Regions from separate parts of the Lysinibacillus pakistanensis genome, predicted to be linked through region 3. Evidence: a T-box and tRNA genes for the amino acid it is inferred to sense, from the RefSeq annotation. Region 3 holds a T-box; the other regions hold tRNA genes.
The links. A T-box is a leader RNA that pairs with one kind of tRNA and senses whether it is charged. The one in region 3 lies ahead of alaS (alanine--tRNA ligase), so its partner is inferred to be a tRNA-Ala.
Positions count from the first base shown of each region.

Region 1: it has a tRNA-Ala gene. The T-box ahead of alaS (alanine--tRNA ligase) is inferred to sense a tRNA for this amino acid. The anticodon was not compared.
Region 2: it has a tRNA-Ala gene. The T-box ahead of alaS (alanine--tRNA ligase) is inferred to sense a tRNA for this amino acid. The anticodon was not compared.

Region 1 covers NZ_CP126101.1:4,062,620-4,064,841, forward strand. The annotation lists tRNA gene QNH24_RS20185 (tRNA-Glu) at 162-233, opposite strand; tRNA gene QNH24_RS20190 (tRNA-Ser) at 236-326, opposite strand; tRNA gene QNH24_RS20195 (tRNA-Asn) at 337-413, opposite strand; tRNA gene QNH24_RS20200 (tRNA-Ile) at 418-494, opposite strand; tRNA gene QNH24_RS20205 (tRNA-Gly) at 496-569, opposite strand; tRNA gene QNH24_RS20210 (tRNA-Phe) at 575-650, opposite strand; tRNA gene QNH24_RS20215 (tRNA-Asp) at 710-785, opposite strand; tRNA gene QNH24_RS20220 (tRNA-Met) at 790-864, opposite strand; tRNA gene QNH24_RS20225 (tRNA-Ser) at 911-1,003, opposite strand; tRNA gene QNH24_RS20230 (tRNA-Ile) at 1,019-1,095, opposite strand; tRNA gene QNH24_RS20235 (tRNA-Met) at 1,103-1,176, opposite strand; tRNA gene QNH24_RS20240 (tRNA-Ala) at 1,203-1,278, opposite strand; tRNA gene QNH24_RS20245 (tRNA-Pro) at 1,296-1,372, opposite strand; tRNA gene QNH24_RS20250 (tRNA-Arg) at 1,383-1,459, opposite strand; tRNA gene QNH24_RS20255 (tRNA-Leu) at 1,468-1,556, opposite strand; tRNA gene QNH24_RS20260 (tRNA-Gly) at 1,562-1,636, opposite strand; tRNA gene QNH24_RS20265 (tRNA-Leu) at 1,673-1,757, opposite strand; tRNA gene QNH24_RS20270 (tRNA-Lys) at 1,780-1,855, opposite strand; tRNA gene QNH24_RS20275 (tRNA-Thr) at 1,860-1,935, opposite strand; tRNA gene QNH24_RS20280 (tRNA-Val) at 1,939-2,014, opposite strand; rRNA gene rrf (5S ribosomal RNA) at 2,025-2,140, opposite strand.
Region 2 covers NZ_CP126101.1:4,070,212-4,072,433, forward strand. The annotation lists tRNA gene QNH24_RS20310 (tRNA-Glu) at 5-76, opposite strand; tRNA gene QNH24_RS20315 (tRNA-Ser) at 79-169, opposite strand; tRNA gene QNH24_RS20320 (tRNA-Asn) at 180-256, opposite strand; tRNA gene QNH24_RS20325 (tRNA-Ile) at 261-337, opposite strand; tRNA gene QNH24_RS20330 (tRNA-Gly) at 339-412, opposite strand; tRNA gene QNH24_RS20335 (tRNA-Phe) at 418-493, opposite strand; tRNA gene QNH24_RS20340 (tRNA-Asp) at 553-628, opposite strand; tRNA gene QNH24_RS20345 (tRNA-Met) at 633-707, opposite strand; tRNA gene QNH24_RS20350 (tRNA-Ser) at 754-846, opposite strand; tRNA gene QNH24_RS20355 (tRNA-Ile) at 862-938, opposite strand; tRNA gene QNH24_RS20360 (tRNA-Met) at 946-1,019, opposite strand; tRNA gene QNH24_RS20365 (tRNA-Ala) at 1,046-1,121, opposite strand; tRNA gene QNH24_RS20370 (tRNA-Pro) at 1,139-1,215, opposite strand; tRNA gene QNH24_RS20375 (tRNA-Arg) at 1,226-1,302, opposite strand; tRNA gene QNH24_RS20380 (tRNA-Leu) at 1,311-1,399, opposite strand; tRNA gene QNH24_RS20385 (tRNA-Gly) at 1,405-1,479, opposite strand; tRNA gene QNH24_RS20390 (tRNA-Leu) at 1,516-1,600, opposite strand; tRNA gene QNH24_RS20395 (tRNA-Lys) at 1,623-1,698, opposite strand; tRNA gene QNH24_RS20400 (tRNA-Thr) at 1,703-1,778, opposite strand; tRNA gene QNH24_RS20405 (tRNA-Val) at 1,782-1,857, opposite strand; rRNA gene rrf (5S ribosomal RNA) at 1,868-1,983, opposite strand; rRNA gene QNH24_RS20415 (23S ribosomal RNA) at 2,146-2,222, opposite strand, start outside.
Region 3 covers NZ_CP126101.1:3,573,885-3,576,106, forward strand. The annotation lists gene alaS (alanine--tRNA ligase) at 1-786, opposite strand, end outside; T-box leader at 865-1,076, opposite strand; gene QNH24_RS17775 (magnesium transporter CorA family protein) at 1,146-2,111, opposite strand.

The DNA of each region.
Region 1 (2,222 bases), 490 kb from region 3:
AATAATTCGGCTACGAGTATATTTGTAGCTTATTCAGAATGAAAGATTATATCGAAGGATGTATAAGGATTTTTTATGCTTTTAACATATCAAGCAAAAACAAACGAAGAAATCATAAAAAAGCAGTAGATGTAAATTAACATCTACTGCTTTTTCTCGTATGACCCGTACGGGATTCGAACCCGTGTTACCGCCGTGAAAGGGCGGTGTCTTAACCACTTGACCAACGGGCCAATGGCGGAGAAGGAGGGATTTGAACCCTCGCGCCGGTTACCCGACCTACACCCTTAGCAGGGGCGCCTCTTCAGCCTCTTGAGTACTTCCCCAAATAAAAAATGGCTCCGAAGGCAGGACTCGAACCTGCGACAACCTGATTAACAGTCAGGTGCTACTACCAACTGAGCTACTTCGGAATAATGGTGGGCCTAAATGGACTCGAACCATCGACCTCACGCTTATCAGGCGTGCGCTCTAACCAGCTGAGCTATAGGCCCTTGGAGCGGGTGATGGGAATCGAACCCACGACATCAGCTTGGAAGGCTGAGGTTTTACCATTAAACTACACCCGCATAAATGGTGGGTCAGGACGGAATCGAACCGCCGACACTTAGAGCTTCAATCTAATGCTCTACCAACTGAGCTACTGACCCTTTTTGTCCATGCTAAGCTTGCTCATTCTTTGCTTCTCATGTCTACTCTTGAAAAATAATGGCGGTCCCGACCGGGATCGAACCGGCGATCTCCTGCGTGACAGGCAGGCATGTTAACCGCTACACCACGGGACCTTTTTGGTTGCGGGGGCCGGATTTGAACCAACGACCTTCGGGTTATGAGCCCGACGAGCTACCACTGCTCCACCCCGCGATAATTATATTCTTTTCGAGTTCTCAAGCACCATTTATTTAAAAACTGGAGGAGGTAGAGGGATTCGAACCCCCGCGCGGTGTTACCCGCCTGTCGGTTTTCAAGACCGATCCCTTCAGCCAGACTTGGGTATACCTCCGTAACAATATATAAATGGTGGACCTTGCAGGACTCGAACCTGCGACCGGACGGTTATGAGCCGTCTGCTCTAACCAACTGAGCTAAAGGTCCTTTAAGATGGCGGCAGAGGGGATCGAACCCCCGACCTTACGGGTATGAACCGTACGCTCTAGCCAGCTGAGCTACGCCGCCAGGATCTTTATACTGGTTATTTATTATGGTGGAGCCTAGCGGGATCGAACCGCTGACCTCCTGCGTGCAAGGCAGGCGCTCTCCCAGCTGAGCTAAGGCCCCATAATAATTTTAGAAAATGGTCGGGAAGACAGGATTCGAACCTGCGACCCCTTGGTCCCAAACCAAGTGCTCTACCAAGCTGAGCTACTTCCCGTTCGTTCTTTTGGCGCGCCCGACAGGAGTCGAACCCATAACCTTCTGATCCGTAGTCAGACGCTCTATCCAATTGAGCTACGGGCGCATTAAAAATGGTGCCGAGGACCGGAATCGAACCGGTACGGTAGTCACCTACCGCAGGATTTTAAGTCCTGTGCGTCTGCCAGTTCCGCCACCCCGGCACATTTGGAGCGGAAGACGAGGTTCGAACTCGCGACCCCCACCTTGGCAAGGTGGTGTTCTACCACTGAACTACTTCCGCATGTGCATAAGTTTTTATCTGGCAATTTTACTAAAATGGTGCGGGTGAAGGGAGTCGAACCCCCACGCCTTGCGGCGCTAGATCCTAAGTCTAGTGCGTCTGCCAATTCCGCCACACCCGCATATATTTGTTGGTAATCTTAATGGTGAGCCATGAAGGACTCGAACCTTCGACCCTCTGATTAAAAGTCAGATGCTCTACCAACTGAGCTAATGGCTCAAAATGGTGCCGGCTATAGGAATCGAACCCACGACCTACTGATTACAAGTCAGTTGCTCTACCTGCTGAGCTAAACCGGCATATGGTGGAGGATGACGGGCTCGAACCGCCGACCCTCTGCTTGTAAGGCAGATGCTCTCCCAGCTGAGCTAATCCTCCTGGGTATTATGCCTAGCGACGTCCTACTATCACAGGGGGAAGCCCCCAACTACCATCGGCGCTAAAGAGCTTAACTTCCGTGTTCGGTATGGGAACGGGTGTGACCTCTTTGCCATCATCACTAGACTTATGTATTTTTGTTTTGAAGTTGTTTTACCTGTCCTTCAAGACAAGAATTATTGTATAACGTTTTCTCACATTGTGCAAT
Region 2 (2,222 bases), 500 kb from region 3:
CGTATGACCCGTACGGGATTCGAACCCGTGTTACCGCCGTGAAAGGGCGGTGTCTTAACCACTTGACCAACGGGCCAATGGCGGAGAAGGAGGGATTTGAACCCTCGCGCCGGTTACCCGACCTACACCCTTAGCAGGGGCGCCTCTTCAGCCTCTTGAGTACTTCCCCAAATAAAAAATGGCTCCGAAGGCAGGACTCGAACCTGCGACAACCTGATTAACAGTCAGGTGCTACTACCAACTGAGCTACTTCGGAATAATGGTGGGCCTAAATGGACTCGAACCATCGACCTCACGCTTATCAGGCGTGCGCTCTAACCAGCTGAGCTATAGGCCCTTGGAGCGGGTGATGGGAATCGAACCCACGACATCAGCTTGGAAGGCTGAGGTTTTACCATTAAACTACACCCGCATAAATGGTGGGTCAGGACGGAATCGAACCGCCGACACTTAGAGCTTCAATCTAATGCTCTACCAACTGAGCTACTGACCCTTTTTGTCCATGCTAAGCTTGCTCATTCTTTGCTTCTCATGTCTACTCTTGAAAAATAATGGCGGTCCCGACCGGGATCGAACCGGCGATCTCCTGCGTGACAGGCAGGCATGTTAACCGCTACACCACGGGACCTTTTTGGTTGCGGGGGCTGGATTTGAACCAACGACCTTCGGGTTATGAGCCCGACGAGCTACCACTGCTCCACCCCGCGATAATTATATTATTTTCGAGTTCTCAAGCACCATTTATTTAAAAACTGGAGGAGGTAGAGGGATTCGAACCCCCGCGCGGTGTTACCCGCCTGTCGGTTTTCAAGACCGATCCCTTCAGCCAGACTTGGGTATACCTCCGTAACAATATATAAATGGTGGACCTTGCAGGACTCGAACCTGCGACCGGACGGTTATGAGCCGTCTGCTCTAACCAACTGAGCTAAAGGTCCTTTAAGATGGCGGCAGAGGGGATCGAACCCCCGACCTTACGGGTATGAACCGTACGCTCTAGCCAGCTGAGCTACGCCGCCAGGATCTTTATACTGGTTATTTATTATGGTGGAGCCTAGCGGGATCGAACCGCTGACCTCCTGCGTGCAAGGCAGGCGCTCTCCCAGCTGAGCTAAGGCCCCATAATAATTTTAGAAAATGGTCGGGAAGACAGGATTCGAACCTGCGACCCCTTGGTCCCAAACCAAGTGCTCTACCAAGCTGAGCTACTTCCCGTTCGTTCTTTTGGCGCGCCCGACAGGAGTCGAACCCATAACCTTCTGATCCGTAGTCAGACGCTCTATCCAATTGAGCTACGGGCGCATTAAAAATGGTGCCGAGGACCGGAATCGAACCGGTACGGTAGTCACCTACCGCAGGATTTTAAGTCCTGTGCGTCTGCCAGTTCCGCCACCCCGGCACATTTGGAGCGGAAGACGAGGTTCGAACTCGCGACCCCCACCTTGGCAAGGTGGTGTTCTACCACTGAACTACTTCCGCATGTGCATAAGTTTTTATCTGGCAATTTTACTAAAATGGTGCGGGTGAAGGGAGTCGAACCCCCACGCCTTGCGGCGCTAGATCCTAAGTCTAGTGCGTCTGCCAATTCCGCCACACCCGCATATATTTGTTGGTAATCTTAATGGTGAGCCATGAAGGACTCGAACCTTCGACCCTCTGATTAAAAGTCAGATGCTCTACCAACTGAGCTAATGGCTCAAAATGGTGCCGGCTATAGGAATCGAACCCACGACCTACTGATTACAAGTCAGTTGCTCTACCTGCTGAGCTAAACCGGCATATGGTGGAGGATGACGGGCTCGAACCGCCGACCCTCTGCTTGTAAGGCAGATGCTCTCCCAGCTGAGCTAATCCTCCTGGGTATTATGCCTAGCGACGTCCTACTCTCACAGGGGGAAGCCCCCAACTACCATCGGCGCTAAAGAGCTTAACTTCCGTGTTCGGTATGGGAACGGGTGTGACCTCTTTGCCATCATCACTAGACTTGCACATGGATGTGCTGGCTTCTGCGTTGCAACATGGATGTTGCGTTCTTAGCATAAGTTCCTTTATTTAAGCTTCAAAATAAACTGAATTTTGAAGTTCTCATGAAAGTGGTTATTCTTTCAAAACTGGATAAACGGCGCATTGAATGCTTCAAACTTTTTGGTTAAGTCCTCGATCGATTAGTATTCGTCAGCTCCATGTGTCACCACACTTCCACCTCGAACCTATCTACCTCA
Region 3 (2,222 bases):
ATACTTACGGTTAGCAAACTCCTCAATTTTTTCAATAATTGGCATGAATAAATCAGTATCAAAGTTAGTTGGAACATTTTGAACAACTGACACAATACGCTCAAGACCCATACCTGTATCAATATTTTGCTTTGGCAGCGGCGTATACGTACCATCTGGATTATGGTTGAATTGTGAGAACACTAAGTTCCAAATTTCAAGGTAGCGTTCATTTTCTCCACCTGGATACATTTCTGGATCACTATCATTAGAGCCGTATTCTTCTCCACGGTCATAAAAAATCTCTGAGTTTGGACCAGAAGGACCTTCTCCAATATCCCAGAAGTTCCCCTCTAATCGGATTAAACGTTCTTCAGGGATTCCAATTTCGTTATGCCAAACATCATAGGCTTCTTGGTCTTCAGGATGAATAGTAATAGATAAAAGCTCTGGATCAAAGCCCATCCACTTTTTATCTGTTAAGAACTCCCAAGCATAATGAATCGCTTCTTTTTTGAAGTAATCTCCAATAGAGAAGTTACCAAGCATTTCGAAAAACGTATGGTGACGTGCTGTTTTACCTACGTTTTCAATGTCATTTGTACGAATCGATTTTTGCGCATTTGTGATACGTGGATTTTCTGGAATAACACGTCCATCAAAATATGGTTTAAGAGTAGCAACACCAGAGTTAATCCAAAGTAAGGATGGGTCATTAATGGGTACTAGTGGAGCTGATGGCTCATGATGATGACCTTTCTCTTTAAAGAATTCCAAATACATACGGCGAATATCTGCTGCTTTCATAGGATAAATTCCTCCTCATTAATTTTGTTAAGTTTACGATATGAATCCGCAAATAAGCATAAAAAAGCCCTCATCCCAATAAGGGACGAGGACTTGTTAGTTGTCTCGCGGTACCACCCTAGTTGTAAGTAAAAAATACTTACCTCTTTAGCACTTGTAACGTAAGTGAACGGCAGAGATTAACTGCACTCTGGAGTAGCTTTCGGTATCTGCCATGTGAGGATTTTTTCAGCCAAGAAATCCCTTTCTGAACACCCACAAATACGTACTTGTTCCATCATCGTTTTTACTATTTTCTATCGAGCATTATAAAAAAAATATTTTGTTCTGTCAATTGGCACTAGTATGACTAAGCATCATTAGGCAATCATTTTTTTGAAGTATGCCCACATTCCCCAAGTAAATACAACTAAAAATACACTAATTGTAATCGTTGTAATTGGTGAATCCGGATATGGCAATGGAACATTCATGCCAAAAAAGCTTGTAATGACTGATAATGGCAGCATAATTGTTGATATTACAGTAAGCAGATTAAGCTTTTCAATTGATTTGCCACTAATAATTGAAAAATAAGTATCTAAGGTACTGTTTACTAAATCTCTATAGGTTTCTGTCGATTCAACAATTCGTTCAAGATGGTCATTTAAATCTTTATAGAATGGAATATTTTCCTCACGAATTTCAAATTTCCACTGACCATTACTATTTGAAAAAATTCTTTTTTGTGGCATAATTGCCTGTCGAATGAATATAATAGTTCGCTTAAGCGCAAGAAACTCCTCTGTAACTATTTTCGGCTGATAATCATATATTTCCTCTTCAAGCTCATCTATACGCGCTCTAATCCGTTCTAAAACTGGGAAATATTCATCAGTAATGCCGTCAATAAGTGTATGCAAAAGAAAATCAGTGCCTTTATCTAAATACTTTGTACTGTTTAAGCAAATATTTTCGATGTGACCTAGCCATTTAAGCTTTTGCTTATGAACCGTTACAACATAATTAGGACCCATAAAAATATTTAATTCTACTGTAGTTATTTCATTGCTACTTTTTTCATTATAGATCGGGGCATGAAAAACAAAAAATTTATAGTCGCCATAATGATCCATTTTAGGGCGAGAACCTTCGTTTAAGCAATCCTCTACCGCTAATGGATGGAAGCCAAAAATTTCCGCGATATCATTTAATTCATTGTAGCTATATGCATATAAGTCAACCCATAATAAATCCTCGGCATGGAGGCCATGTTTAAATTCTTTCAAATTAAAATCATGTTCTACTACGTTGCTTCTTTTTTTAAAATAATGGATTTTAATCATTGTTTTTCACCTCATGTTTTATTATTTAAGGAGAACAAACAGGCATAACCCTATTGTTGTTTCGGCGATAAGAAATCGACGATCCTTAATTGTTTATTTCTTCCTAACATT